3 regions of the Paraburkholderia sp. SOS3 genome follow, and region 2 is predicted to be linked to each of the others. Evidence: predicted binding sites of a transcription regulator. Region 2 holds the regulator's gene; each other region holds the start of a gene.
What was found. Region 2 encodes HrcA, which represses chaperone genes, less so after heat shock. Its sites were predicted from a motif close to TTAGCACTCNNNNNNNNNGAGTGCTAA; they were not measured.
Positions count from the first base shown of each region.

Region 1: the regulator HrcA is predicted to act here: its motif matches at 7,854-7,880, upstream of rpoH (RNA polymerase sigma factor RpoH).
Region 3: the regulator HrcA is predicted to act here: its motif matches at 4,937-4,963, upstream of groES (co-chaperone GroES).

Region 1 covers NZ_CP018811.1:558,773-569,168, forward strand. The annotation lists gene ptsP (phosphoenolpyruvate--protein phosphotransferase) at 1-1,334, shown strand, start outside; gene nagE (N-acetylglucosamine-specific PTS transporter subunit IIBC) at 1,462-3,249, shown strand; gene cydX (cytochrome bd-I oxidase subunit CydX) at 3,309-3,422, opposite strand; gene cydB (cytochrome d ubiquinol oxidase subunit II) at 3,484-4,620, opposite strand; gene BTO02_RS02570 (cytochrome ubiquinol oxidase subunit I) at 4,672-6,261, opposite strand; gene cydP (cytochrome oxidase putative small subunit CydP) at 6,251-6,517, opposite strand; gene rpoH (RNA polymerase sigma factor RpoH) at 6,859-7,794, opposite strand; gene BTO02_RS02585 (acyloxyacyl hydrolase) at 8,160-8,723, shown strand; gene BTO02_RS02590 (nuclear transport factor 2 family protein) at 8,769-9,152, shown strand; gene leuA (2-isopropylmalate synthase) at 9,398-10,396, opposite strand, start outside.
Region 2 covers NZ_CP018811.1:3,921,190-3,931,585, forward strand. The annotation lists gene dnaJ (molecular chaperone DnaJ) at 1-718, opposite strand, end outside; gene dnaK (molecular chaperone DnaK) at 1,055-3,001, opposite strand; gene BTO02_RS17465 (thioredoxin family protein) at 3,134-3,580, opposite strand; gene grpE (nucleotide exchange factor GrpE) at 3,668-4,249, opposite strand; gene BTO02_RS17475 (RNA-binding S4 domain-containing protein) at 4,781-5,188, opposite strand; gene hemH (ferrochelatase) at 5,319-6,389, opposite strand; gene hrcA (heat-inducible transcriptional repressor HrcA) at 6,582-7,616, opposite strand; gene BTO02_RS17490 (NAD kinase) at 7,928-8,830, shown strand; gene recN (DNA repair protein RecN) at 8,948-10,396, shown strand, end outside.
Region 3 covers NZ_CP018811.1:1,489,352-1,499,747, forward strand. The annotation lists gene BTO02_RS06840 (TerC family protein) at 1-754, opposite strand, end outside; gene BTO02_RS06845 (LysR family transcriptional regulator) at 902-1,783, shown strand; gene BTO02_RS06850 (hypothetical protein) at 1,936-2,340, opposite strand; gene BTO02_RS06855 (hypothetical protein) at 2,606-2,830, shown strand; gene BTO02_RS06860 (aldehyde dehydrogenase family protein) at 3,206-4,627, shown strand; gene groES (co-chaperone GroES) at 5,038-5,328, shown strand; gene groL (chaperonin GroEL) at 5,374-7,014, shown strand; gene BTO02_RS06880 (hydroxymethylpyrimidine/phosphomethylpyrimidine kinase) at 7,142-8,002, opposite strand; gene BTO02_RS06885 (rubredoxin) at 8,280-8,450, shown strand; gene BTO02_RS06890 (hypothetical protein) at 8,870-10,396, shown strand.

The DNA.
Region 1 (10,396 bases), 1.1 Mb from region 2:
TCGCCGAGCGCGCGGCGGACCTGCGCGATATCGGCAAGCGCGTGCTGCGTGCCCTTGGGCTTGCGAACACGGCGGCGCGCGAGCTGCCCGACGAAGCGGTGCTTGCCGCCGACGAATTCACGCCGTCCGACCTGTCGTCGCTCGATCGCACACGCGTGACCGCGCTCGTGATGGCGCGCGGCGGCGCGACGTCGCACGCGGCGATCATCGCGCGTCAGCTCGGCCTGCCGGCCCTCGTCGCGATGGGCGATGCGCTGCATCGAATCGCGGAAGACACGCAAGTGGTTGTGGATGCAACCAACGGCCGGCTTGAATATGCACCGGGCGCGCGCGACGTGGAACGGGCGCGCAACGAATGCCGGCGCCTCGCCGGCGTGCGCGAAACGAATCGCCGCGCGTCGCACCAGGTCGCGGCGACGAGCGACGGCCGCGGCATCGAGGTCGCCTCGAACATCGCGACACTCGACGATGCGAAGACCGCAGTCGACAACGGCGCCGACGCCGTCGGCCTGTTGCGCACCGAGCTGCTGTTCATTCACCGGCAGGCCGCGCCGACCGTCGACGAGCATCGGCAGAGCTATCAGGCGATCGTCGATGCGCTCGCGGGCCGCACGGCGATCATTCGCACGCTCGATGTCGGCGCGGACAAGGAAGTCGACTATCTGACGCTGCCGCCCGAACCGAACCCGGCGCTCGGCCTGCGCGGCATCCGGCTCGCGCAGGTGCGGCCCGACCTGCTCGACGACCAGTTGCGCGGGATGCTCGCCGTGCAGCCGGCCAGCGCGGTGCGCATCCTGTTGCCCATGGTGACCGACGCGGGCGAACTCGTACGCCTGCGCCGCCGCATCGACGAGCTTGCGCGTGAAAGCGGCCGTGCCGAGCCGGTCGAAGTGGGCGTGATGATCGAGGTGCCGTCGGCGGCGTTGCTTGCCGATCAGCTCGCGCAGCACGCGGACTTCCTCTCGATCGGCACCAACGATCTTACGCAATACACGCTCGCGATGGACCGCTGCCAGCCCGATCTTGCAGCGCAAGCCGACGGGCTGCATCCGGCCGTGCTGCGCCTCGTCGATGCGACCGTGCGAGGCGCGCAGAAGCACGGCAAGTGGGTCGGCGTGTGTGGTGCGCTTGCGGGCGATCCGCTGGCGGTACCGCTGCTGATCGGCCTTGGCGTCACCGAGCTGTCGGTCGATCCGCCGTCGGTGCCGGCGATCAAGGCGCGCGTGCGCAAACTCGATTATCAGCAGTGCCGGCAGCGCGCGCAGGACGCGCTCGCGCTCGATTCGGCGCAAGCGGTAAGGACGGCGAGCCGGGCGCACTGGCCGCTCGATTGAGCGAAAACTGAACGAAAGCGCGAACGCGCGGCTTACTGCTCACGCACGCCGCGCCGACGCGCGCCCCATGATGCCAGGGATATCGAAACGATGTCCCAAACAAAAGAAAGATGGAGTGGAGCAGGCAATGGATGCAAACCCCTTTTTGAAAGTGCAGCGTCTCGGCCGTGCGCTGATGCTGCCGATTGCGGTGCTGCCGGTCGCGGGCCTGCTGCTGCGGCTCGGACAGCCGGACGTCTTCAACATCAAGATGATCGCCGACGCGGGCGGCGCGATTTTCGACAACTTGCCGCTGCTGTTCGCGATCGGCGTCGCCGTTGGTTTTGCGAAAGACAACAACGGCGTCGCGGCGCTTGCCGGCGCGATCGGCTATCTCGTCGAAATCGCGGTGATGAAGGATATCAACGATAAGCTCAACATGGGCGTGCTGTCGGGGATCGTCGCCGGCATCGTCGCCGGGATGCTGTACAACCGGTACAAGGACATCAAGCTGCCCGATTACCTCGCGTTTTTCGGCGGCAAGCGCTTCGTTCCGATCGTGACGGGCGTGGTGTGTCTCGTGCTCGGCATCGCGTTCGGTTACGCGTGGGCGCCCGTGCAGTCCGCAATCGATGCCGCCGGCCATTGGCTCACGACGGCCGGTGCAATCGGCGCATTCGTGTTCGGCCTGCTGAACCGGCTGCTGCTCGTGACGGGCCTGCATCACATCCTGAACTCGCTTGCGTGGTTCGTGTTCGGCTCGTTCACGCCGCCGAACGGCGCCGCGGTAACGGGCGACCTGCATCGCTTCTTCGCCGGCGACCCGAGTGCGGGCACCTTTATGACGGGCTTTTTCCCGGTCATGATGTTCGGCCTGCCGGCAGCGTGCCTCGCGATGTTCCACGAGGCGCCGAAGGAGCGTCGTGCGATGGTCGGCGGCCTGCTGTTCTCGATGGCGCTGACCTCGTTCCTGACCGGCGTCACCGAGCCGATCGAGTTCAGCTTCATGTTCCTCGCGCCGGTGCTGTACGCGATTCATGCGGTGCTGACGGGCCTTGCGCTCGCGGTCTGTTCGGCGCTCGGCATCCATCTCGGGTTCACGTTCTCGGCTGGCGCGATCGACTACGCGCTGAACTACGGGCTGTCGACGAAGGGCTGGGAGGCAATTCCCATCGGGCTCGCCTATGCGGTCATCTACTACGGCCTGTTCCGCTTCTTCATCCGCAAGTTCAATATGGCGACACCGGGCCGAGAGCCCGAGAGCGCGGATGCCGCGCAGGCTGCTTCGTCGGCCGCCGAAGACGGTTACGCCGCGCCGGTGGCGGGCGCGGCGCTCACGCGCGCGCAGCGCTATATCGCGGCCTTGGGTGGCGCGGGCAACCTGACCGTTGTCGATGCATGCACGACGCGTTTGCGCCTCTCGGTGGTGAACGCCGAGAAAGTTTCGGATGCCGGGCTGAAAGCGATTGGCGCGCGTGGCGTGTTGAAGCGCGGCTCGACGAACGTGCAGGTGATTATCGGACCCGAGGCGGATATGATCGCCGACGAGATTCGCACGACGATCGGACACGGTGCGCAAGCGGCCGGTGCCGGTTCACAGGCAATGGCCGCATCGTCGGCTGCGGTGCAAACGGCTGCGGTCGTTGCCGCCGCGTCCGCGGCGGTCGGCGGGCCGCTCGATCCCGACCCGTTGCGCTGGCTCGCCGTGTTCGGCGGCGCGACGAATATCGTGTCGCTGCAGGCGGTTGCGGCCACGCGTGTGCGTATCGTGGTGCGCGATGCGTCGGCTGTGGACCGTCGACGGCTTGGCGCGCTGGACGTTGCGTGGGTCTCGACCGATACGTTCCATATCGTCGTCGGGCAGGCGGCGCAGCGCTATGCGCAGCAGTTGTCGGCGCGTTTGCCGGCGATCGGCGGGGCGGCACAGCCGGCGTGATGCGCGCCTGACGCGTTCGAACGGAGCGGCGCCCTCGAACACAGGGCGCCGCTTTGCGTTTACCGCTTCGTCTTCGTGGCCTCGGACGCCCGCTGCGCTTCAAGCCACATCACGTTGATAATGCCGAACGCGAGCGCGACGCCAATGCCTAGAATCCAGCTGAAATACCACATCGGAATGCTCCTTCGCTTCTGTTAATGCGATACACGCGCCGGTGCGCGTGACCGTGCGCAATCAATACATCGAGTGACTGTTTTGCTCGAGCGCTTGCGCGGTGACCTTGCCGCGCATCACGCGATACACCCAGCCCGTGTAGATGAGAACGATCGGCAGAAAAACGACGACCGCGATCAGCATGATCTGCAGCGTCATGTGGCTCGATGTCGAATCCCAGACGGTCAGGCTGCTGCGCGCGTCGAGCGACGACGGCATGACGAACGGGAACATCGAGAAGCCCGCCGTCAGAATCACGCCGATCACCATCAGCGAGGTCGCGAGAAATGCGGTCGTTTCGAAGCGCGATTTCGCAAGCAGCGCCGCGAGCAGTGCGCCAAGCACACCGGCGACGGGCGCGGCCACCATCCACGGATAGAGCGCGTAATTCGTGAGCCACAGTCCGGGCGCGCCGATCACGCTTTTCAGCAGCGGATTCGACACCGTATCGAGCGGCGCGGCGTCGACGATCTGATAGCCGCCGATCACGGTTGCGATCAATGCGCCGGCGAGCAGAAACAGCACGACGGCGACAAGCGAGGCAATGCGCAGCGCGCGCGCGGCCCGTTCGGCGATCACGCCGTCCGTCTTCATCTTCACGAACGCCGCGCCGTGCGCCATCAGCATCGAGACGCTGACGAGCCCGCACAGCAGTGCAAACGGGTTCAGCAGCGCAAAAAAGCTGCCGTGGTAAGTGGAGCGCAGGTCCTGATCGAACGCGAACGGCACGCCTTGCAGCAGATTGCCGAACGCCACGCCGAACACGAGTGCCGGCACGAAGCCGCCGACGAACAAGGCCCAGTCCCACGCATTGCGCCATCCCGCATGTTCGCGTTTGCCGCGGTAGTCGAAGCCGACTGGCCGGAAAAACAGCGCGAACAACACGAGCAGCATGGCGAAGTAAAAGCCCGAGAACGACGCGGCGTAGACAAGCGGCCAGGCTGCGAACATCGCGCCGCCTGCCGTGACGAGCCACACCTGGTTGCCTTCCCAGGTCGCACCGACGGTATTGACGACGATGCGCCGTTCGCTATCGGACTTGCCGATGAACGGCAGCAGAATCGCGGCGCCCATATCGAAGCCGTCGGTCAGCGCGAAGCCGATCAGCAGCGCGCCGATCAGTACCCACCAGATCAGTTTGAGGGTTGCGTAGTCCATGATGATGTTTTCCGTTCCTGTGCAGAATGAAGCGTGCCGGATGGCGTCGAATCAGACGGCCGTCTTCACGTTGACCGGCTGCTGACCGGGCAACTCGTGGTGATAACGCCCGGTATGCAACGATGACGGACCGAGCCGCGCGTACTTGAACATCAGCATGATCTCGATGATGAAAAGCGCCGTGTAGAACACGACAAAGCCCGCGAGGCTCAGATACAGATCGCTCGGCGCGAGACTCGAAGCGGACAGCGACGTCGGCAGAATGCCGGCGATCGTCCATGGCTGGCGGCCGACTTCGGCGACGATCCAGCCGAATTCGGCGGCGAGCCACGGCAGCGGAATCGCCCAGACGGCCCAGCGCAGAAACCAGCGGCGTTTTTCGAGCAGCAGCGAGCGTTGTGCGCAGAACCAGAATGCAAGCACGAACGTCGCGAGAAACAGGATGCCGAGACCGACCATCAGACGGAACGAAAAGAATACGGGCGCGACAGGCGGAATCGTTTTCTTCGCAGCCTGCTGGATCTGCTCGGACGTAGCGTCCGTCACGTTCGGTGTGAATTGCTTGAGCAGCAGGCCGTAGCCGAGATCGGCCTTGTGCGCGTCGAACGCGGCGCGCACTTCATCGCTGGTATCGCCCTGTTTCAGTTTCTGCAACGCTTCGTACGCGATCATGCCGTTGCGGATGCGCACTTCGTGACGCGCCATCAGCTCTTTCAGGCCGACCACGGGCTCGTCGAGCGAACGCGTCGCGATCAGGCCGAGCGCATACGGGATACGGATCGCGTAGTCGGTTCGCTCTTCCTTTTGATTCGGGATGCCGATGATCGTAAACGGCGCGGGCGCCGGCGACGTCTCCCATTCCGATTCGATCGCCGCAAGCTTGACCTGCTGCACTTCGCCCGTGCGATAGCCGGATTCGTCGCCGAGCACGATCACGCAAAGCGTAGACGCGAGGCCGAAGCCGGCGGCGATCGCAAACGAGCGCAACGCAAATTCCGTATCGCGGCGCTTGAGCAGATACCACGACGACACGCCGAGCACGAACATCGAAGCGGTCACATAGCCGGCCGACACCGTATGCACGAACTTCACCTGCGCAACCGGATTGAACACGACGTCGAACAGGTTCACGAGCTCCATGCGCATCGTTTCATAGTTGAATTCGGCGCCGACCGGGTTGTTCATCCAGCCGTTCGCCACGAGAATCCACAGCGCCGACAGGTTCGAGCCGAGCGCGACGAGAAACGTGATGATCAGATGCTGGACCCGCGACAGCCGGTTCCAGCCGAAGAAGAAGAGCCCCACGAACGTCGATTCGAGGAAGAAGGCCATCAGTCCTTCGACGGCAAGCGGCACGCCGAAAATGTCGCCGACGTAATGCGAGTAGTACGACCAGTTCGTGCCGAACTGGAATTCGAGCGTGAGACCGGTGGTGACGCCCATTGCGAAGTTGATGCCGAAGAGCTTGCCCCAGAACTGGGTCATATCCTTGTAGATCTGTTTGCCGGTCATCACGTAGACCGACTCCATGATCACAAGCAGCCACGACAGCCCGAGCGTGAGCGGTACAAACAGAAAATGGTAGAGCGCCGTAACGGCGAACTGAAGACGCGAAAGATCGACGACTTCGCTAACGGGCATGGTGATCACCTTCGGACGGATTCGATGCGGGCACCGACAGTAGTGCCTGTGCGACTTGTTCAGGCGGCAGCGACATGTGCTGCGCCTGCGGATGGTTGAAAAATGCAAACTTGAGCGCGAACAGCAATGCAAACTTGATGGCGAGGACGATCGCGATATCGCGTGCGAAGGTCGGGCCGCGCGCCCAGCCTGCGATGCGCGTCCATGTCCACGATGCGGCTCGCATTGGGTTCCTGAGATTCAGCGTGATGGTCATGATCGGTTGACAACGACGTCACCCGGCCGCCTGCGCGTCGACGCGTGGCGCTTGCCGGATGCATAACGATTCTAGGAGCGCGTTTGCCGTCGCGCGTGGAATGCGCTGCGGCATGAAGTCGCGAAGGCATCCTTACGATAGAAGTATTGCGATCCGGATTGCGCCAGGTCAAGGAAACGCAACGTGCGCAACGTCGAGGATGCGGATGTGATGCGAGCGGAGACAAAAAAGCCCCGCCGGTCGTTCGAGGGCGGGGCTTTCCGAGTGCGCTAACGAATGTTCGGGCGAACCTTCGTTGTTGCGGGTAGGTGTGTGCCGGGGCCGAGCCCGGCATTCATGCGTTATGCGTATTCAGCGAGCGCACTGCGCATCTTCTTCATCGCACTTGCTTCGATCTGACGGATCCGTTCCGCCGATACGCCGAATTCATCCGCCAGTTCGTGCAGCGTCGAGCCGCCCGAGCCATCGTCTTCGACTTGCAGCCAGCGCGCTTCGATAATCCGGCGGCTGCGCGCGTCGAGCGACTCCAGCGCGGAAGCGATGCCGTCGCTGTGCAGCTTGTCGCGCTGGCGCTGGGCCAGCACCGCCGTCGGCTCGCTGTGCGAGTCCGCGAGGTAGGCGATCGGCGCGAACGACTCTTCGCCGTCCTCGATCTGTCCTTCCAGCGCGACATCGCCACCGGACAGACGCGTTTCCATCTCCGCGACTTCCTCGCGCTTCACGTTCAGCTCTTTCGCGAGGCCTTCGATTTCGTCCGGCGTGAACGCCTGCAAACCCTGCTTGTGGCTGCGCAGATTGAAGAACAGCTTGCGCTGCGCCTTCGTCGTGGCGACCTTCACCATACGCCAGTTGCGCAGGATGTATTCGTGGATCTCGGCCTTGATCCAGTGCATGGCGTACGAGACGAGACGTACGTTCTGCTCGGGATCGAAGCGCTTGACCGCCTTCATCAGACCGATGTTGCCTTCCTGAATCAGGTCCGCATGCGGCAGGCCATAGCCGAGGTAATTGCGTGCGATCGACACCACGAGCCGCAGGTGCGACAGAACGAGCCGCCGCGCGGACTCGAGATTGTTCTGCTCGCGGAACTCCGTCGCGAATTGCCGCTCTTCTGCCGGCGTCAGCATCGGAATCCGGTTCACGGCCTGGATGTAGGCGTCGATATTGCCCAGCTGCCCGGGCAGAAGAGAAGCGTGCGCGAGCGTCAGTGCACCTGCCGAGCCGGCCTTAGCCGACAACGGGCTGAGAGTATTCGGAAGGGTCATTGCGTTACTCACGTAGCGTACTCCTTTGGGTCAGACAAAACGCCGTGTTTTAAGCGGCGCCACCATGGATGTTAGCACTCAAGTCTACCGAGTGCTAACACTTAGAGGCCCTAGGGTCATCCAAGTTCCCGTTTTTCCTATTGAAACCTAATTCTCAATAGTATTGTACCCTGCCTGCGAAATTTGCCCTAGCAGGTTAGGATTCATCCGCACTGCGGTTGTGGACATATGAGGCGCATGATCCGTATGCAAACCGCAAAATCCCGTGGCGGCGGTGGGCGGCATATATAGGGAACGATACATGCTGCTGTCTCGATAATAAGTCGCTTTGCTCTTCATTCCACTTAAGGTTCAACCTGCCAAATTCAGGGCGCAAGATGAACGAAAACAAAGAGTTTTGGCGTGATCTGGTACTAAAAAGTGTTTGCGCAGCCACTTTTCTCGGTCTATCCGGAGCTGCGGCGGCTGATCAGTTTGGCGTTCAGATAGCGGGCGGCTGGGCCGATCGCCACACGAGCAAGGTCGACCTCGGTTTCGTGTGGGACCCCAACCTGACCTGGTGGCAAATGGGAGACTGGCATTTCTCGCTGGTCGGCGAGGCGCACGCGGCCTGGTGGAATACCGGCGAAGGCAACGTCAACAGGAACATCGGGGAATTCGGTGTCACGCCGGTCGTCCGATTCATCAAGACGAGCGGATGGATACGGCCGTACCTCGAAGCCGGTATCGGCGTTCGACTGCTTACCCACGCGCGGCAATCCACCAATTTCACGATGAGTTCCGCGTTCCAGTTCGCGGATATGGTGGGGGTTGGCTTCGGCCTCGGCGAGAAACAGCATTACCAGGTCGGCTATCGCTTTCAGCACCTGTCCAACGCGAGTATCAAAGAGCCCAATCCTGGTATAAATTTTCAGCAAATCTACGTGCAGTACAACTTCTGACAACCGCGGCCGCTTTCGGCTCCGTCGGTGAAGGGGGCGAATGCGATGGCCGCTAAAGTGATCGAGGCGATTCGCGGGCTCGAACGCGAGCGCTTTCGGGCGATGGTCGACGGCAATGGGCCGCAGCTCGACGCGTTGCTGTCGGATAGCGTGATCTACGTCCATACGAACGGCAAACGCGAGACGAAGCAGCAGTTCATCGACGCAATCACCGCGGGCCGCCGTCGCTATCGCCAGATCGAGATCCAGTCGCAGGACGTGCTGCCGGTCGGGCGCGAAACCTGTGTGGTCACCGGGCGCGCGTTGATCGAAATGGAAGCGAACAACGGCGCATTACTCTTTCCGATTGCTTACACCGCGATCCAGGCTCAGGAAGAAGGGCAGTGGCGGCTGATTGCCTGGCAGGCGACGCGCTGCGCGCTCGAGTGACGACGGGCGGGTGCTCCCGTTGCGGATGGCCGATTTCCTTGTTCACGCTGTCACTGCTGTTCCGGTCGCGTCTTATGGACGGACCATTTACGCGCGGCAATCCGATCGGAACTGCCCGCGTCGCGCTTTCTTCCCGCTTCATTCACGCTTCATTCACGCTTCCCGAGTGCACCTTGGTGCGCCGCCTGCCTGCTTCAGTCTCTCCCGACGCCCCGTCTTCGTTTCGTACGCGTGTCGACGCGACCTCAGGCCGCAACCCTGATCGGCTCGGGCGACAGCCACGCGGCGCAGCGGTTGATTGCGCTAACCACTGCATCGATGATCGCCGTCGCCTCGTCGTCGGCGATGCCGGCGCCGTGCCGAAGCGTATCGTCGTCGACGCGACAGCCTACGAAGACGGCGACCCGGCCATCGGTCGCGCGCACGGTTTCGCATGAGGTGACTTCGATGTGCCGTCCGGCCGCCGTGGCGATTTCGCCGGCGATATGTCGCGCGTAGGCGTCGTGCGTGCCGCCGGCGGCTGCCCGTGTTTCCGCCACGGTCGCTGCCGTTGCCGCGCCGATGCGAATCGCGCGGCCTTCCCAATGCACGCTCTGCGCATCGACACGCCGCGCAGGCCCGGCAACCTCGAGGTATTCGCGCGCGAAAAGTGCACAGATCGCTTCCGCGCTGACTTCGGCGCCCGACTGGTCCGCGACCGCCTGCACCGCATGGCTGAACTCGATCTGCACACGGCGCGGCGGCGCGAAGCCCATCGCGCGCTCGAGCAGATAGGTGGCCCCGCCTTTGCCCGACTGGCTGTTGACGCGAATCACCGCGTCGTAGCTGCGCCCGACGTCGGCCGGATCGATCGGCAGATACGGCACTTCCCACACCGCATCGGGCGCCTGCTGCGAAAAGCCCTTGCGGATCGCATCCTGGTGCGAGCCCGAGAAGGCGGTGTAGACGAGGTCGCCCGCGTACGGATGGCGCGGATGCACGGGAATCTGATTGCATCGCTCGACGACACGGCGCACGGCGTCGATATCGGAGAAATCGAGGCCCGGATCGATGCCCTGCGTATAAAGGTTCAGCGCGAGCGTGACGAGATCGACGTTGCCGGTGCGCTCGCCGTTGCCGAACAGGCACCCTTCGATGCGATCGGCGCCGGCCATCAGCGCGAGCTCCGCGGCCGCGACCGCGGTGCCGCGATCGTTATGCGGATGTACCGAAAGCACGATGCTGTCGCGGTAGCCGAGATTGCG
Region 2 (10,396 bases):
CGCCATTGCCGGCCGAACGGATGCGCATGCCGTCGTCGATGCCGGCAGGGATCTTCACTTCGAGCGTCTTGGTTTCCTTCGTCTTGCCCGCGCCGTGGCAGTGCGTGCAAGGCTCGGGAATGTACGTGCCGGTGCCGTGGCACTTCGGACACGTCTGCTGGATGCTGAAGAAGCCTTGCGACATCCGCACGGTGCCCGAGCCGCTGCAGGTTGGGCACGTTTCCGGCTTCGTGCCGGGCTTCGCGCCCGATCCGTGGCAGACCTCGCACGATACCCAGCTCGGCACGCGAATTTGCGTGTCGTAGCCGTGCGCAGCCTGCTCGAGCGTGATTTCCATGCTGTAGCGCAGGTCCGCGCCGCGATACACCTGCGGACCGGCACGTCCGCCGCGGCCACCGCCGCCGGCCGCCTGGCCGAAGATGTCGCCGAAGATATCGCCGAACGCGTCGGCAAAACCGCCGAAGCCTTGTGCGCCCGCCGCACCCATGTTCGGATCGACGCCTGCGTGACCGTATTGGTCGTACGCACCGCGTTTCTGCGCGTCCGACAGCATTTCATAGGCCTCTTTGGCTTCCTTGAAATGCTCTTCCGCATCCTTGTTGCCCGGATTGCGGTCGGGGTGATACTTCATCGCGAGTTTGCGATAAGCCTTCTTGATTTCGTCGTCGCTTGCGTTCTTCGCGACGCCCAGAACCTCGTAGTAATCCCGTTTCGCCATATCGGTTCAACGCCCTCCGCGCACTGCAACGCGGCGGCTCCTCATGAATGCTGGAGTCTAGCGACTCGTCCGGCGCTGGCTTCGCGGCTGTCTACCGATGCGAAGCCATGCCTGCCATAAAACAAATGTGCCCGGAGAGCCAAAAAGGCTCGCCAGGCGCGTTTTCCGTGCGGCTTCCGTTCCAGGTTTTGACCCGAGGTTCTAATCCAGGGCCTGCGCCAAGGTTTAACCGGGCGTCTGACCCAAGGTTTCGATCCACAGGGTTGACCGCAGGTCTTCCAGCCGGGCCGCGCGTGGTCGAATCACGCGCGGTTCGGGTCGGACGGCACCCCCGGCTTAGTCCTTCTTCACTTCCTTGAAGTCCGCATCGACGACATCGTCGGCCTTCTCTGCGCCCGGCGCACTGTCGGAAGCCGCAGCTCCCGCTGCCGCGCCGGCCGCGCCCTGCGCCGCCTGCATGTCGGCATACATCTTTTCGCCGAGCTTCTGCGATGCGGTCGCAACGGTCTCGATCTTCGCGTCGATCTCCGCCTTGTCAGCCGAGCCGCTCTTCAGCGTGTCTTCGAGGTCCTTCAACGCCGCTTCGATCTTTTCCTTCTCACCGGCGTCGAGCTTGTCGCCGTACTCGGTGAGCGCCTTCTTCGTGCTGTGGACCAGCGCGTCGCCCTGGTTGCGGGCATCGGCCAGCTCACGCAGCTTGTGATCTTCCTCGGCGTTCGCTTCCGCGTCCTTCACCATCTTCTCGATCTCGGCTTCGGAGAGACCCGAGTTCGCCTTGATCGTGATGCGGTTTTCCTTGCCGGTCGCCTTGTCCTTCGCGCCGACGTGCAGAATGCCGTTCGCGTCGATATCGAAGCTCACCTCGATCTGCGGCACGCCGCGCGGTGCCGGCGGAATACCTTCCAGGTTGAACTCGCCGAGCAGCTTGTTGCCCGCCGCCATTTCGCGCTCGCCCTGGAACACCTTGATCGTCACCGCCGACTGGTTGTCGTCGGCCGTCGAATACACTTGCGCGTGCTTCGTCGGGATCGTGGTGTTCTTGTTGATCATCTTCGTCATCACGCCGCCGAGCGTTTCGATACCAAGCGACAGCGGGGTCACGTCGAGCAGCAGCACGTCCTTGCGGTCGCCCGACAGCACCTGGCCCTGAATCGCAGCGCCGACTGCCACTGCTTCGTCCGGGTTCACGTCGCGGCGCGGATCCTTGCCGAAGAACTCCTTCACCTTTTCCTGCACCTTCGGCATGCGCGTCATACCGCCGACGAGGATCACGTCGTCGATCTCGCCGACCTTCACGCCCGCATCCTTGATTGCCGTGCGGCACGGTTCGATCGTGCGATCGATCAGCTCTTCGACGAGCGCTTCGAGCTTTGCGCGCGTGAACTTGAGATTCAGGTGCTTCGGACCCGACGCGTCCGCCGTAATGTACGGCAGATTGATGTCGGTCTGCTGCGTCGACGACAGTTCGATCTTCGCTTTTTCAGCAGCTTCCTTCAGGCGCTGCAGCGCGAGCACGTCCTTCGACAGGTCGACGCCTTGCTCCTTCTTGAACTCGCCGATGATGTAATCGATGATGCGCTGGTCGAAGTCTTCACCGCCAAGGAACGTGTCGCCGTTCGTCGACAGCACTTCGAACTGCATTTCGCCGTCCACATCCGCAATTTCGATGATCGAAATATCGAACGTGCCGCCACCGAGGTCGAACACCGCGATCTTGCGGTCGCCCTTTTCGGCCTTGTCGAGACCAAACGCGAGCGCAGCAGCGGTCGGCTCGTTGATGATCCGCTTCACTTCGAGGCCGGCAATGCGGCCCGCGTCCTTGGTCGCCTGACGCTGGCTGTCGTTGAAGTAGGCCGGAACGGTGATCACCGCCTCGGTAACCGGTTCGCCGAGATAGTCTTCGGCGGTCTTCTTCATCTTGCGCAGCACTTCCGCCGAGATTTGCGGCGGCGCGAGCTTCTGGCCGTGCGCCTCGACCCATGCATCGCCGTTTTCAGCCTTGACGATCTTGTACGGCATCAGGCCGATGTCCTTCTGGACTTCCTTCTCTTCGAAGCGGCGACCGATCAGACGCTTGACCGCGAACAGCGTGTTCTTCGGGTTGGTAACCGACTGGCGTTTCGCAGGCGCGCCGACGAGCACTTCGTTGTCGTCCATGTACGCGATGATCGACGGCGTCGTACGAGCGCCTTCCGAGTTCTCGATCACCTTGACCTGATTGCCTTCCATCAGCGCCACGCACGAGTTCGTGGTGCCGAGGTCGATACCGATAATCTTGCCCATTTTTACTAATCTCCTGACTTTGATCGCTGCGGGAACGCCGTTCTCTACCGGTCGTCCCGCCCCTCAATTCATACCTGCACCCAACATAAGTGCGCTGGCGGCGTTTTCAAGACCCTGAATACGATGCGGTCTTTAATTTTTTCCAATCGCCGCGGCCGCGCCGTTGCCTCTGCTGTCGCCTTCGAGGTTGGCCTGTTCGGCGGCGCGGATTTTCTCACGAGCAGCCGCCACGGCGGCTTCGAACTGGGCGATGCCGTGCCAGCCGGTCGCCCGGCCCAGACGCTTGCCCCGATGGAAGAAAAACCACGTGGGCACCCCATGGAGCAGGAACCGGCGGCCCAACTCGCGATGCTCGTACACATTGCTGTGAAACCAGCGCAGCCCGAGCGCGCGGATCTCGTCAGGCTTCGCGAGCATCGCCTTCTTGGCGATCTCGCAGTTGAAGCAATCGAAGCCCCAGAAAAACACAACCGCCAGTTCGTCACCGGCCGACTGAAGGCCGGCGTCGAACGTATCGGCGGTCAGTTCCTGCATACCGAAAGCGGCGAAGGCGGATGGATCGACAGAGATACGGGCCATAAACCGAAATGCAAGAAACTTCGAATGCGTTACACACCAAACGCCGCGTCAAACCCCGCGCCGAATGCCGGACGGAATGCGCCGCGCTTATTTCGGCGCCGCGACCGTGACAAGCGCCGGGCGCAGCACCCGGTCGTTAATCACGTAGCCCTTCTGCAGCACGGCGACGACCGTATTCGCTTCCTGCTCGGCCGGCACCATCGAGATGGCCTGATGGCGATGCGGGTCGAACTTCTCGCCGATCGGATTGATTGCGACGACGCGTCCTTTTTCTAGCGCCCCGGTCAGCTGGCGCAACGTCAGTTCGACGCCTTCACGCACCTTCGCGAGGTCGTCCGACGAGTGTGCGACGGCAGCTTCGAGGCTATCGATGACCGGCAGCAGGTGCTCGGCGAAATTTTCGATCGCGAATTTGTGCGCCTTCGAGACGTCTTCCTGCGCACGGCGACGCACGTTTTCGGTCTCGGCCTTCGCGCGCAGGAAGCTTTCCTGCAACTCGGCAACCTTCGCCTGCGCTTCGGCGAGTGCGGCTTCCGCGCTCGAAGCCTGCGTATCGGCCGCACTGGCTGCGCCTGCGGGCTGCTGCCCCGCGGCATTGGCGGCCTGGCGCGCGACGTCGTCGGCGGGCGTGGGATTCTGGCTCGTCGGTTTCTCTTGCGTGTTTTCCATGTCGCTGAAAGTCGATAAAGAATTAAAACTATTAAAACGGCCTGCATGTCGCTCGCGCTTCGCGCGCGTGGTCCGCTTTGACCAGGCGGTTCCCATGCGCGCAAAGCGTTGCAAATTCACAACACACATAGCGGCTCGACAGCACCCAAGATGAGGTTGCACACGGCCGGTTTCAAGCGGCTCTGCAGCCCTTTTTGCACCGCAGCGGGGCAAAAAACGATCGCAGAAACTCGCCGTTACAACCGTGACTCGTCCGTCATCATATTGAGATTGAGCGCAATCCGCGAGTGACCTAAACTCGTTGAGAACGTCGGAAAAGGCATGTTTACCCTAATCTGACGTATCGCATACCACCGTGAACCGCCTGTTTCCCGTTTGGCATCTCCTGGGGGAGTACCGTGAAACTGACCTTCGCAATATCGGTGGTCGCCTTGGTGCTCATCGCGGGAACCACGACCATCTGCATGTCCGGCGCCGTCAACGACCACACCACAGAATACGGCGGTGTGCACGCAACGATGGAGTCGCTGTTCAATCCCCACCTGAAAATTTGTCGATAACGCGCCGGTCGCGCTTCGTCGGCCGGCCGTGCAACGCGGCCGTCGGCTCCCGAAAGTGCTTGCGCCGTTCGAGTTCCGCCTGCCGCTTCGTCCGGCCTTCGTCCGTTTCTGCGTAAAGCGACTGAGCGACCGGGGCCGGCCCGCGCACCTCGCACACGCCCAACACCTGCACCTGCCAGACGATCCGCTCGATTTCGATTTCAACGAGATCGCCCACGCGCACGTCCTTCGAGGGTTTGACGCTCGCACCGCCGATGCGCACCCGGCCCTTCTCGACCGCGTCCGCCGCGAGCGAACGCGTCTTGAAGAAGCGCGCCGCCCACAACCATTTATCGATGCGCAATCGCGCGCCGGGTTCAGTCGAAATCTTGTAGTTCATCTATCTGTCGTTCGAACGCCTCATGCGTTTTGACGTGTCGCGTGTGCCGGAGCAGAAGCACGTTACCCGATGACGGGCGCAGACAGCATGCCCGCTGCACGACGCCAGTGCCAGCGCCAGCAGACTTCGCTTACGACGCCACCGCTGCTTGCCGCGCACTCTCCTGCACCGGCCATCCCTGCAAATGCTGCGCGACAATTTCGCCAAGCGCGGCGATCCAGGCGGGCGAGGCATTCAGGCAGGCAATGCGGTGAAACTCCTTGCCGCCCGCATGCACGAATTCGTCGCGCACTTCCATGCCGATCTCCTCGATCGTCTCGAGGCAGTCGGCGGTAAATCCAGGGCAAAACACATCGATACGACGCACCCCGGCCGCACCGAGTTCTTTGGCCGTCGGAGCGGTATAAGGCTGAAGCCATTCAGCCTTGCCGAAGCGCGACTGAAACGTGACCCGGCACTCGACCGGCGTCAGTTCCAGCGCATGCATGAGCAGCGACGCCGTTTGCTGACATTGCTCGTGGTACGGGTCGCCAAGGTCCAGCGTACGTTTGGGCACGCCGTGAAAACTCAACACCAGCTTGTCCCCCGACGCGAAATCCGGACGTCCGTGCGCATGCCAGTAATGCTTCACTTGCGCGGCCAGCGCGGCGATATACGCGGGATGATCGGCGTAGTGGCGCACCGTGCGGATCTCGAGCTGATTGCGCATCCGTTTCAACGCGCCGAACGCGGCGTCGAACGCGGTGGCGGTAGTCGACGACGAGTACTGCGGATACATCGGCATCAGCAGCACCCGCTCGGCGCCAGCCAGCTTCAGCTGATTCAGCATGGCCGGGATGTCGGGCGTGCCGTAGCGCATCGCATAGTCGACGATCACCGCGTAGTCGTTCGCGTGCAGCAACTGGCGCAGGCCTTCCACCTGTTTCTCGGTGTAGACCCTGAGCGGCGACCCTTCGGGCATCCATACCGCTGCATACTTCTTCGCCGATGCCGGGCTGCGAAACGGCAGAATCACCGTGCGGAGAATGATTTGCCACAGCGCCGCCGGAATCTCGACCACGCGCGGATCGGACAGGAACTGAGCGAGATAGCGCCGCACCGCGCCCGTGGTCGGCGCATCGGGCGTGCCAAGGTTGATCAGCAGGACCGCGACGCGGTGTGCGACAGCAGACTGCAGAGGCCGCTCGAGATCGAAGTGCATAGATAACGGATTAAAGGCAAAGGGCTGCGGGGCGAACGGCAAGTGTTTCAGGTGAAGGCCATTATAGCGGCGCGTTTCATGACCGAAAGCTAGCCATTCGGCAGATTGGCAGGCACCGCACAACGCAGCATCATGAAGGCAGGCACATGCATGGAAATGTGCGGCACGCCGCACAGCCACGCGCCTGCTGCTCTACTGCTGGCTCAACGTCAACGAAAGCAGGCGCGCAGTGATATCGACAATCGGGATCACACGGTTATATGCCATGCGGGTCGGCCCGATTACGCCGAGCGTACCGACGATCGTGCCGTTCACTTCGTACGGCGCAGTCACGACGCTCATTTCCTCGATCGGCACGAGATTCGACTCTCCGCCGATGAAAATCTGCACGCCTTGCGCGTGGCTCGATACGTCGAGCAACTGAAGGAGGCTCGTTTTTTGGTCGAACACATCGAACAGCTTGCGCAGCCGCGCCATGTCCGACGAAAGGTCGGCCACTTCGAGCAGTTTGCGTTCACCCGAAATCAATACGGTTTCGCCCGTATCGGTTTCGTCGGTGCTCGCCGTGACGGCGGCATGCATCAGCGTCGTCATGTCGCCGCGCAGCTGGTCGATCTCTTCGCGCAGCCGGCGGCGCACTTCGTCGAACGACAGCCCGGCGAAATGCGCGTTGATGTAGTTCGAGGCTTCGATGAGTTCGGCCGGCGAATAGTCGCGCTGCGTCGCCATCATGCGGTTCTGCACGTCGCCTTCAGGCGTCACGATGATGAGCAGGATGCGCTTGTCGGACAAACGCATGAATTCGATCTGCTTGAATACATGGCTGCGCCGCGGCGTCAGCACGACGCCGGCGAACTGGGAAAGGTTGGACAGCACGCTCGCCGCGGCCGCGACGATTTTTTGCGGCTCGCCGGCCTGCAGCGTGTCGGGCTGCAGCGTCTTTTTGACAGCCCGTGTCACAGCCTCTTCGTCGGCAACCGACTCGACGGTCAGCATCGTGTCGACGAAAAGCCGGTAACCGCGCGGTGTCGGAATGCGTCCAGCCGACGTATGCGGGCTGATCACGAGACCGAGCTCCTCGAGGTCGGACATCACGTTGCGGATGGTGGCCGGGCTCAGCTCGAGCCCGGAGAACCGCGACAACGTGCGCGAGCCTACCGGCTGACCTTCGGCGATATACCGCTCGATCAGCGTTTTGAGGAGGGTTTGTGCGCGAGGATCTAACATGGCGAAAAATTTTAGCTCAATGACGACGCTGCCGCGAGCGTTAAGCGTACCTGCAACACGCACCCCGCAACGCATTGCGCCGCCGCGCCGTGCGTTGCGCACCGCGAAGGCCGCCGCTCGCGCGCCTGCGAGGACAAGCGCCGGCCGTTGTCATCAGCGCTTCACCATTCTAACGATAATCGGCTACACGCAAGACAGCGGCGCTGCCGCGCGCCGGCGCCAGCAACGACAACCCCCTCGGCCCGCCACGACGGCTCTTCCGGCGCGGGGCGACGGTTCTTTTCGGCCCGCAGCTATGGTGTAATGCCGGCATGCAAGTTACCAGCCAGTTCAAGACCGTTGCGCTCGTCGGGCGCCCCCAGACGCCCGGCATCGGCGAGCCGCTGATGCAACTCGCGTCCTGCATCGCCAGGCGCGGGTTCGACGTCGTATTCGAGGCGCAGACCGCAGAGGAGATCGGCATCACCGGCTATCCGGCGCTGCGGCCCGCGGAAATCGGCGCGCGTGCCGACGTCGCGGTCGTGCTGGGCGGCGACGGCACGATGCTCGGCATCGGCCGCCAGCTCGCACCGTACAAGACACCGTTGATCGGCATCAACCACGGCCGCCTCGGCTTCATTACCGACATCCCGATCTCGGACATGCAGAAGATCGTCGTGCAGATGCTCGGCGGCAGTTTCGAGCGCGAGGAGCGCACGCTGCTCGAGGCACGCATCATGCGCGCGGGAGAGCCGCTCTACCATGCGCTCGCGTTCAATGACGTGGTCGTGAACCGCAGCGGCGTATCGGGCATGGTGGAACTGCGCGTCTCGGTGGACGGCCGCTTCATGTACAACCAGCGCTCGGACGGCCTCATCGTCGCCACGCCGACCGGTTCGACCGCCTATGCGCTTTCGACGAACGGGCCGATCCTGCATCCGCAGCTCGACGGCATCGTACTCGTGCCGATCGCGCCGCATGCGCTGTCGAACCGCCCGATCGTGCTGCCGGACCATTCGAATGTCAGCATTCAGATCGTGTCGGGCCGCGACGTCAACGTGAATTTCGACATGCAGTCGTTCACATCGCTCGAACTGAGCGACACGATCGAGGTGCGGCGCTCGCGCCATATGGTGCCGTTTCTGCACCCGGTCGGATACAGCTATTACGCGACGCTGCGCAAGAAGCTGCACTGGAACGAATATCCGTCACATGAGAACGATGAAGAAGAGTAGCAATCCGGCCAGCATGCCGGACCACTGAAGCCGGCCACGCCGCACGAACCGAAGCCACCCGCCCGCATCCCCAAACCGAACCCGCACGCTGCCGGACACCACGAACAAGCCGACTCCATGCTTCGCCACCTCTCGATTCGCGATTTCGTCATCGTCGCCGCACTCGACCTCGAATTCGACAGCGGCTTTACGGTCTTCTCCGGTGAAACCGGCGCCGGCAAGTCGATTCTGATCGACGCGCTCGCGCTGGCGCTCGGCGCGCGCGCCGACGCGAGCGTCGTGCGCACCGGCGAGACACGCGCCGACATCACCGCGGAATTCGACACGCACGCGCTCGTCGACCAGTGGCTCGACGAGCAGGCATTCGCCGCTCAGGCCGAAGACGGCGGAACGCAGGACGGCACCGTCCTGCTGCGCCGCGTGATCGACGCGAACGGCCGCTCGCGCGCGTTCATCAACGGCACCGTGGCGACGCTCGCGCAGTTGCGCGAAGTCGGCGAAATGCTCGTCGACATCCACGGCCAGCATGCGCATCAATTGCTGATGCGCCCCGACGCGCAGCGCGAGCTGTTCGACACGCACGCGGGACTCGGCGACATGGCCGCTGCCGTATCGCGCAGCTGGCGCAGCTGGCGCGAAGCAGCGCAAGCGGTCGAGCACGCGCAGTCGCGCGACCGCGAACTGCAGCTCGAACGCGAACGGCTCGCCTGGCAGCTCGCCGAACTCGACAAGCTCGCACCGCAGCCCGGCGAATGGGAAGAAGTGAACAGCGAACACCGGCGCCTGTCGCATTCGGCCAACCTGATCGACGGCGTGCAGGGCGCACTCGGCGCATTGTCCGAATCGGACGACGCGATGATCACGCACCTCGGCGCGATCATCTCGAAGCTGCGCGATCTGGCCGACATCGACCCGGCGCTCAACGACGTTCTCGCCGCACTCGAACCGGCCGAGATCCAGTTGCAGGAAGCGTCGTACTCGCTGTCCCACTATGCGCAGCGGCTCGAACTCGACCCCGACCGGCTCGCGGAAGTCGAAAAGCGCCTCGACGCATTGCATTCGGCGGCGCGCAAATTCAGGCTGCAACCCGAATCGTTGCCCGAAGAACATCAGGCGCGCCGCGCGCAGCTCGACGCGCTCGACGCGGCCGCCGACCTCGACAGCCTGCGCGCCGCCGAGAGCAAGGCGAAAGACGCCTACCTCGCCGAAGCGAAGCAGTTGTCGAAAGCACGCGGAAAAGCGGCGAAAGCGCTCGGCTCGGCGGTGACCACCGGCATGCAGGAGCTATCGATGGCGGGCGGCAGCTTCGAAGTGGCGCTGGTCGCGTTGCCGGAAGGCGGCGCGCATGGCCTCGAGCAGATCGAGTTCCGCGTGGCCGGCCATGCGGGCGTGCCGCTGCGGCCGCTCGCGAAAGTCGCTTCCGGCGGCGAGCTTGCGCGTATCAGTCTCGCGCTCGCGGTGATCGCGAGCGCGGCGAGCCCGACGCCGACGCTGATCTTCGACGAAGTCGATACCGGCATCGGCGGCGGCGTCGCGGAAGTGGTCGGGCGGCTGCTGCATCAATTG
Region 3 (10,396 bases), 2.1 Mb from region 2:
CGGTTTCCCCGGCGCGGGCCGCGCTGCGTGTTCTTGTGCGGCGCGCGAGGATGTTCAGTCCTTCGACGAACGCGGAGAAAGCCATCGCCGCGTAGATGTAGCCCTTCGGCACATGCGTGCCGAAACCTTCGGCGATCAGCGCCATGCCGATGACGAGCAGGAACGCGAGCGCGAGCATGACGACGGTCGGGTTGCGTTCGATAAAGCGCGACAGCGGTCCGGCGGCGAACAGCATGGCGGTGACGGCGGCGATCACCGCGATAAACATGATCGGCACGTGTTCGGTCATGCCGACCGCGGTGATGATGCTGTCGACCGAAAACACGAGATCGAGCACCAGGATCTGGCTGATCGCTGCCCACGCGGTCAGCGTGCCGAGCGCGCTTGCGGCGCCGTCGTTCGCGCCGTCGTGCGCCACGTGCTGGTGCATTTCGCGGGTCGCTTTCCAGACGAGAAACAGGCCGCCGGCGATCAGGATCACGTCGCGCCACGAAAAGCCGTGACCGAACAGTTCGAACGCGGGCTGTGTGAGACGCGCGATCCACGCGACCGTTGCGAGCAAACCGAGCCGCATGACGAGCGCGAGCAGGATACCGATGCGCCGCGTGCGTTCGCGTTGCGCCGCGGGGAGCTTGTTGCTCAGAATCGAAATGAAGATCAGGTTGTCGATGCCGAGCACGACTTCCATCACGACGAGCGTGACGAGCGCTGCCCATACGGCGGGGTCGGCGGCTAGAACGAGCAGGTAGTCCATGGCGGTCGGTTCGTCTGGTAATCGAAAATTGATCGGATAAAACCGGAAACTGCGTGATGCGCTAACCGTTATTCTGGGCTGCTTTGTGCTTCGGCGAAATCAGACATAATCGCAGTTCCACATCGGTTTTTCCGAAGCGAGGCCCGAATGCTTAACTTTCGCCATCTGTATTATTTTTGGGTCGTGGTGAAGGAGGGCGGCTTCGCGCGCGCGGCCGAGCATCTCGACATGGCCGTGCAGACCATCAGCGCGCAGGTGCGCGAGCTCGAGAAGTCGATGGGCCGCCAGTTGCTGAAGCCGGCCGGGCGCGGCATAACGATGACCGAAGCGGGGCAGGCCGCATTCGGGCGCGCGGAACAGATTTTTCATCTCGGCGCGACGCTCGTCGAAGAAGTACGCGAGGCGGCCAGCGAGCCGGCCGCGCGGCTCGCGGTCGGTCTGTCGGATGGCATTTCGAAGCTTGCCGCGCATGCGCTGCTTGCGCCGGTGCTCGATACGCCGTCGCTGCGGCTGTTGTGCCACGAGGGCGAGCACGGGCAGTTGCTCACGGAGCTTGCGCAGCACCGGCTCGATCTCGTGCTCGCGTGCCAGCCGGCGCCGCACAACAGCGATCTGCGTGTGTTCAGCGAGCGCGTCGCTGAATCGGCGGTCGACTGGTACGGGCCGGCCGCGCTCGTCAAAAAGGCCGCCAAAGACCACTTTCCCGCTTCGCTCGCGGAACTGCCGGTGCTGCTGCCGACCGGGCACGGGGCGCTGCGCGCGCGGCTCGACCGCTGGTTCGAGGCCGGGGACATCCGGCCGAAGATCGTCGGCGAATTCGAGGATAGCGCGCTGATGGCAGTGTTCGCGGCGCGCGGGCTCGGGGTGTTTCCGCTGGCGGAACTCGGCGCGGAGGATCTGTCGATGATGCGCGGGCTGCGGTGGCTGGGCCGCGCGGACGGAGTCGCCGAGGAAATTCACGCGATCCGTTCGCGGCGCGGCCAGCATCATCCGCTTGCATTGCAGGTGCTGGCCGCGCCGCGGGGATAGGGCGGCGCGGGGCGGACAGGTCGCCCGCGCGCGCTGGCGTCGGCGGTTGTGCGCGATGGGCAGGCAGACGGGCGGCCCATGCGCTGTCGCTTGGTTGTCGCTCGGTTTTGGCCCGGTTTTGGGCAGGCTTTAACCCCGGCGTTCGCCCGGCATTACATTGCGATCGCCGTGCGGTGCGGGCGCCACGCTTCGAGCATCGCGGCGAGCAGCGCGATCTCGCCGTCGGCGAGATAGTCGTCGGCGACGGCGACTGCCAGGCACAGGCGCAGCACCTTGCGGCGCAGCATCGGGTCGTCGATCTCGGCCATCAGCGTGGTTAGCAGATCGGCGTCGAGATCGTCGGCCGCGTCGGCCCACGAGGCGGGCGCGAGCATGCGGTCTTCGCACAGCGCTTGCACGATGCCGGGGAACTGGCCCGGCGCGAGGCCCAGTTCGCGAGATACGTTGAGCCGGTCGAGCGCGCGGTCTTCGGAACTGCAGACGTGTCCGTCGGCGGTCAGCGCCAGCGCGACGATACGGGCTGCGGCTTCGGGGCTGTTACGAGGATAGGTGCGCATGTCTCGACTCCTTTTGCGGATCGGATCCGCGGTGATGGGAGCGCTCAGTGTCGGGGATGCGTGCAGCCGGATAAACCTGCAAACGCGGAAGCCGCGGTTCGGAAAAAGCGAAGTGCGAGGGGGCGAAGATCGAAGATGGGGGCGCGTTGTCAGCAGCGCGGTAGCGACGTGTCAGCATCTTGGGCTACGCTATAGGGGTCCGCAGGCGCAGTGCCGGATGAGTCCGGCGGCATGCGGACAATCTGAACGAATAACGACCACACACATGCCTGCTACTCCTGAACATTCGAAAAATGCGCGCAAGCCGTCGCAAGCGGTGCTGGCCGCCATCACGTGGCTGGTCGGCATTGGCGTACTCGTGCTCGGCTTTGGTGGGCTCTATTGGTATGTTGCGATCGAGCGCAACGAACTGCCGTGGGGGGCGTTACTGCTGATTCCGTGCGTGGCGGTGATTGCGGCGGTGACCTTTCGTAACTACTTCAGCCGGTGATGGGTCAAAAAGCATAAGAACGGAAGGACCCGCCAGTCCCGTGCATCGTCCGCCAGTGCTGGATGTCATACCTTGCGCAACGTTTTTGCGCGCCATGCAGACCCGGCCCTGCGCATACAGGTTGTGTCTGCGTGCGCACGTCGAGCGCGCGCGTGCGCCTACGCCCAGGCACGTTCTGGACGTTGCAGCAAACCGCGACAGTCATGACTGCCATTCCGCACAGTGCGTCCGGCAACTGGCCATGCGCATCAATCCTGAATCGACGCGGAATAATGCGGCACGTGAAGCGTTGCTCCGAATGATCGTCAGATTTTGACGACGGATAGCAGGCAGCGTTGCCTGATCTGCTTCCCATCACATCATCGGAGACCTCTCATGCAGATCATCGAGCACATTTACGTGGACGGATCGTTCGTCGTGCCGCACGGAAGCGAAATGTTCGACCTGTTCAACCCGGCAACGGAGCAGGTCATAGGACGCGTTCGTCTCGCGGACGAGCACGATGCCAATCGCGCAGTCGCGGCCGCGAAGCGCGCGCTCGTATCGTTTTCGCGGACCAGCAAGAGCGAACGGCTCGACATGCTGCAACGTATTCTGAAAGCGATTCAGGCAAAAGAGGACGAACTGACCGAAGCCTCGATGCTGGAGTTCGGCGCGCCGGCGATGTCCGCGCGCTTTCACGCGAAGGGCGCTGCGACGATGTTCGAGCAGGCCTTGAAGGTCTTGCGCGAATACGATTTCAAGCGGCGCGTTGGCAGCAGTGAGGTCGTGATGCAGCCTGTCGGCGTGGCCGCGCTGATCACGCCGTGGAACGCCAATGCGATATTCATTGCCGGCAAGCTTTCGGTTGCCTTGGCGGCCGGCTGCACGGCGGTGCTCAAGCCTAGCGAAATGAGTGCGACGCAGACGCGCGTCATGACCGAGGCTTTGCATGACGCCGGTTTGCCGGCGGGCGTGGTCAATATCGTGACAGGTCGTGGCGACGTGGTAGGCGAGACGCTCAGCGCGCATCCCGATGTCGCGAAGATTTCATTTACCGGTTCGACGGCGGTCGGCAAGCGCATTTTGCGGACAGGTGCCGAAACGCTCAAACGTACGACGCTCGAGTTGGGCGGTAAGTCGCCGTTCATTATTCTCGACGACGCGGATCTCGCCACGGCGGCGCCGGTCGCGGTGCAGGCGGGCTTTACGAACGGCGGTCAGGCATGCAATGCAGGGTCGCGGATACTGATCGACGAGCGTCGGCTTGCCGAGTTCGAGAAACGGGTGATCGAGGCGGTCGGGCAATTCAAGCCGGGCGAGCCGCGCGCTGCGGACACGAGAATCGGGCCGATGGTGAGCGAGAAGCAGTGGCAGCGGGTGCAGCGCTATATCCGTCTGGGTCTGGAAGAGGGCGCGCGGCTGTTGACGGGAGGCGAGGGGCGCCCCGCGGGGATGTCGTCGGGCTGGTTCGTCAAACCTACGGTGTTCAGCGACGTGCGCAACGATATGACGATCGCGCGGGAGGAAATTTTCGGGCCGGTGCTGTCGATCATTCCGTATCGCGACGTTGAAGATGCGATCGCCATTGCTAACGACACGCCGTATGGATTGCAGGCGTATGTGATGTCCGCGCAGGATAAACGCGCGCAGGACGTCGCTGCGCGTATTGATGCGGGGCGTGTGTTGATCAATGGACTTCACTACGATTTCGATGTGCCGTTCGGTGGCTTCAAGCAGTCCGGACTCGGGCGGGAGTTGGGCGTGGCGGGGCTCGAGGCTTATCTTGAGCCGAAAGCGGTGCTGGGCGTGGGGTGAGCCAGGAATTGGCGGGGTTGTTCGGCCGGGTTGTTGCTCGGGACTGAATGCGGGTTTCCCCTCATACGCAGGTGTTGCGCAGCATCACTGCGGTATCGGCGTGCGAATCGCGAGGCGATGCCATTTGCCAGTGGGGCCCGCGTTCTGGTGGAAATCCGCCATGTTATTGATTCGTCGGGAGTTTTTCGCGTCGATAGACGCCTGAGATCGCATGAAGCTCAAAACTATGAAAACAAAATTCAAGGTTAATTGAGCCTCGACATAAAGCGTCATCCCCCTTCTTGAATTTGTCACTGCCCCTCCATATAATTAGCACTCGTCGCACTTGAGTGCTAACAATTTCTCCGGCCGGGCTCTCCGGCCGGGTTTGTCCTAAGCGTTCTTCAGTCTCAACCAAGAGAGGAGTATGTATGAACCTTCGTCCTTTGCATGATCGCGTGATCGTCAAGCGTCTTGACCAGGAAACCAAGACCGCTTCGGGCATCGTGATCCCCGACGCCGCAGCGGAAAAGCCCGATCAAGGCGAAATTCTGGCAGTCGGCCCGGGCAAGCGTGACGACAAGGGCGGCCTGATCCAGCTCGACGTGAAGGTGGGCGATCGCGTCCTGTTCGGCAAGTACGCTGGCCAGACCGTCAAGGTCGACGGCCAGGAACTGCTCGTGATGCGCGAAGAAGACATCATGGCTGTGGTGAACAAGTAAGTTCAACGTTCCCAGTTCATTCAAAAGCATTCAAGGAGTTAGAAGATGGCAGCTAAAGACGTCGTATTCGGCGATTCCGCCCGTGCGAAGATGGTCGAGGGCGTGAACATTCTCGCCAACGCAGTGAAGGTTACGCTGGGTCCGAAGGGCCGCAACGTCGTGCTCGAGCGCAGCTTCGGCGGCCCGACCGTCACGAAGGACGGTGTCTCGGTCGCGAAGGAAATCGAGCTCAAAGACAAGCTCCAGAACATGGGCGCGCAAATGGTCAAGGAAGTCGCTTCCAAGACCAGCGACAACGCCGGCGACGGTACCACCACGGCTACCGTGCTCGCACAATCGATCGTCCGCGAAGGTATGAAGTACGTCGCATCGGGCATGAACCCGATGGACCTGAAGCGCGGCATCGACAAGGCAGTGGCAGCAGCAATCGAAGAGCTGCGCAAGATCAGCAAGCCCTGCACGACGAACAAGGAAATCGCACAAGTTGGCGCGATCTCGGCGAACAGCGATTCGTCGATCGGCGATCGCATCGCTGAAGCGATGGACAAGGTCGGCAAGGAAGGCGTCATCACCGTCGAAGACGGCAAGTCGCTGCAAGACGAACTCGACGTCGTCGAAGGTATGCAGTTCGACCGCGGCTACCTGTCGCCGTACTTCATCAACAACCCGGACAAGCAAGTCGCCGTTCTCGAGAACCCGTTCGTGCTGCTGCACGACAAGAAAGTCTCGAACATCCGCGATCTGCTGCCGGTGCTCGAGCAAGTCGCGAAGGCTGGCCGTCCGCTGCTGATCATTGCTGAAGACGTCGAAGGCGAAGCGCTCGCTACGCTCGTCGTCAACAACATCCGCGGCATTCTGAAGACCGTCGCCGTCAAGGCGCCGGGCTTCGGCGACCGTCGCAAGGCCATGCTCGAAGACATCGCGATCCTGACCGGCGGCCAGGTGATCGCCGAAGAAACGGGTCTGTCGCTCGAGAAGGCTACGCTGGCCGAACTGGGCCAGGCGAAGCGCATCGAAGTGGGCAAGGAAAACACGACGATCATCGACGGCGCTGGCGAAGCAGCAAGCATCGAAGCGCGCGTGAAGCAGGTGCGCACGCAGATCGAAGAAGCGACGTCGGACTACGACCGCGAAAAGCTGCAGGAACGCGTGGCGAAGCTGGCCGGCGGCGTGGCAGTGATCAAGGTCGGCGCTGCGACCGAAGTCGAAATGAAGGAAAAGAAGGCACGTGTCGAAGACGCGCTGCACGCTACGCGCGCCGCCGTTGAAGAGGGCATCGTGGCCGGTGGCGGCGTCGCGCTGATCCGCGCTCGCGCTTCGATCGCCGGCGTGAAGGGCGACAACGCCGATCAGGACGCAGGTATCAAGATCGTGCTGCGCGCGATGGAAGAGCCGCTGCGCCAGATCGTCACGAACGGCGGCGAAGAAGCAAGCGTCGTGGTGGCAGCGGTTGCCGGCGGCAAGGGCAACTACGGCTACAACGCAGCGACGGGCGAGTACGTCGATATGGTCGAAGCAGGCGTTGTGGACCCGACGAAGGTCACGCGCACGGCACTGCAAAACGCAGCGTCGGTCGCAGGCCTGCTGCTGACGACGGACGCAGCCGTGGTCGAACTGCCGAAGGAAGACGCACCGATGCCTGGCGGCATGCCCGGCGGTATGGGCGGCATGGGCATGGACATGTAATTCGACGTCGAGTCGAAGCGCATGTTGGAGCGCGCCGCGAGGCGCGCTTCTAGCCACGTTCCTGGCCACGTTCCTGGCCGGAAAGAAAACCCGCAGCGTGAGAAATCACGGTGCGGGTTTTTTTATATCAATGCCGCGCCTCTCCCGGCGCATCGCTTTTGCCGCTCGCGGTCGGCGCATCTTCATCGGTTTCTCTGGCCCAGAAAAACCGGTCGGGAAGGTAGGCTCCCATGCCAGGCCGAAACGCGTTCTGCATTGCCTGGAACATGTACTCCTGCGCTTCGCGCACCGCTTCCGCCGGGTCCTGGCCATTCGCGAGCAAGGCCGCGATTGCCGCGCCAAGCGTATCGGTCATCCCCGTCACGCGCTGCGCGCCGCGGTCCCACAAGTCCTGCCGCAACTGGCCGTCCTCGCAGTAAAGCGTGTTGACGAGCCGATGCGTGCCCGTTTCCATCGACAGAATGTACTCGCAGCCTTGCGACAGCAGATGCGACACGGCCGCGTCGAGCGTCGGCGCCTCGGCGTCGCCGTCGGGCTGCGCGAGCGCGAGCAGCGCCGCGTGGTCGGCGACGAGCAGCGTGGTTTGCGGGGCGAGCAGGTCTGCGATCGCCTCGCGCAATTCGTCGGCGGCGAGCACGTGTTCGTCATCGAGCGTGAAGTCGGGCGCGAGAATCAGCGGCACGTCGTCATAGTCGGCGACGACTTCGGCGATCGCGCTCACCACTTCGGCGCGGGTGGCCGCGCCGACCTTGAATGCGGCGATCGGCATGTCTTCGAGCAGCATGCGCGCCTGAGTCGCGACGGTCTCCGGGTCGAGCGCGGTGACTTCGTCGCAACTCGCCGAGTCGCGCACGGTATAACCGGTCAGCACCGTGACGCCGTGGCAGCCCATGCTGGCCAGCGTCATCAGATCCGCTTGCAGGCCGGAGGCGCCGGTGGGGTCGGACAGGCCGAAGGTCAGAACGATCGGAGGGGTGTCGCTGGGCATGAAAGGAGGAAAAAAAATCGAAGCAAATAAGGAGGCCAACAGGAAGGCCAACAAAACGGCCAACAGGAAGGTCAAAAAGCAGGCCCATACGCATGGGTCGGCTCAATTATGCGGCTTTCTCCCGCGACGAGGCGGTTTTTCGCACGCGCGAGCGTCGCTGCGCGTTCGCAAAAATTTGCTGCAGCGCAGAATCGTTCATTGCTTTCGCTAGGCATGGGGGCGGCAACACGGTACCATCATGGCTCCCGTTTTAACGGACTTTTCGACGCGCAAAAGAATGGAATATAGAAGCTGGATGTGCCTGATCTGCGGCTGGATTTACGAGGAAGAAGCCGGCTTGCCGGACGAAGGTATTGCGCCGGGCACGCGCTGGGAGGATGTGCCGATCAACTGGACCTGTCCCGAGTGCGGGGCGCGTAAGGAAGACTTCGAAATGGTCCAGATCTGACCGGTCTGCCGGTCGGTTCTGCGGCCGGCTTTACGCTTCTTTACGTCAGATGGCGGGGCGGGTTTTCGCGGCTGATGCCTGCGTTCTTCACGCCCTGATTTCGCGTCGGTTTTTGCGTCGGTTCCCGCAGTTTTGACGCTCGGCGCCTGAGTTGATGCGCGATCTGTGCGTACGATCCTCGCGTATTGCGGCAGGCGCATCCTCGAGGCTCGCGACGTACGCGGCGCATCGCAGCGTACCGGGCGTCTTGCGTGCCCCGCGGGTGAACCGACTCGAGCGTCGCGCGTACGGGTGACGCGATACAGTTGCGGCCGCACGATTTCAGAGCGCACACGGCGGCGTAACCGGCGCGTCATGGCAGGTCGTCGTCCCGGTTCTAGCGTCGGTTTCGGTCTGTCGGCGTTTCTGCACACGTGCTCATGACACCTTCATCCGCTCCCGGCAGTACCCTCGAAGCCTTGCCCAATCCTCGCGGCGGCGCCGTGCGCGCGGCCGAACGCGCGCTTGCCGACGCGATTGCCGCGCACGATCAGCATCGCGATGCGGCGTTGCCCATTTTGCATGCCGCGCACGCGCTTCGCGAAGCAGGATGGCTCGCCGCGCATCGTTTTGCCGACGCGCTGGTCCTTGCGTCGCCGCTCGCCTTCGATGCGGCGGATTCTGCCCATGCTCACGTCGACCATTCCACACACTCCGGACATCCGGCGCCTGCATCGCGCGCTCATCTGCCGGATAGCCCGGTGCGCGAAGCCTTCGGTGCGGCGCTGCATGCGTTCGCGGCGGCGCTCGGCCGGCGTAATCTGCATGAACTCGCGTGTTCGCCGTCGCTTTACGCGCACTATCGTTCGCTATCGGCGCTGACCGCGCAGCATACGCCGGGCTTCAAGGTCAGCTTCGAAGACCTCGCGCTAGCGGGCCGGCCGGTCCCGCCTGCTACCTTGCACGCACAACCGGCACAACGTCTCACGCATCTTCGCGCCCGCTACGAGCAGGCGTTGTTGCCGGTTCTGCGGGCGCAGACCGGCGAGGGCGCGATGTCGGCGGCAACGCTCGTCGTCGGGGCCGCGCTCGACGAACTCGAAGCCTGCATGGCCCAGCTGGTCGGTTCCGACCCGTACGATTTCTGGCGGCTCGCAGCCGGTTGCGCCCGTGCGCTGCGCGTGAGCGGTCACTTATCGGGCGACCCCGATGCGCGGCGCTTCTTCGCGCGGTGCAACCTCGCGCTCGGAGACCAGGCGCGCGGCATCGAGTACGCGCCGCGTTCGCTCGTGCGTGCGACGCTCGCGTTGCTGTGGCGCGACTATGCGCTGTTCGGCGCGGCGGCCGAAGACACCGACCACGTCGAACTGCTGCGCGACTACGGGTTGACCGTGGTTTGGCATGTGGCAGGCACGCCGGCTTCGGAGGCGCTGTGGGAAGCGGGCGCCGCCGAGGCGGCGAGGGGGACGGCAGAGGCGGTGGTTCAAGTGCAGCCGACCTCACCGGAGGTTCCTACACGCGATCTTGGGCAGCTCACCGTTCACGCCAACGCATACGAAGATTTTCTACAAACAGCCGATGCATCGATTGCAGCCCTCTCGGAACACGCGCGCGCTGCCGATAACCCGCAAAAGGCCGACGCGAGCGCGGCACTGCAAGCGGGCGATGCCGCGTACCGGCTCGGGGCATCCGCGAGCGCGCTCGGGCTTGGTCATGTGGCGTTGCTCTCCGATGCGCTCGGTCTCGCTTGGCGCCGGCGTGCGCACGCGGCGGCCGCGATGCCCGAAGGCCGCACGGCGGCGCATATCGAAGCGCCCGACGCAGCGGTGCTCGAACAGGCCGCGCTTGCACTGCGCGCAATGCTGCACCAGATCGCGGCAGGTATTGCGCCGCCGCAAGCGAGCGCCGCATCGGGTACCGCACTCGCGGCGTTGACGCGTGCGATCGAACTGGGCAGCACAGCTTGA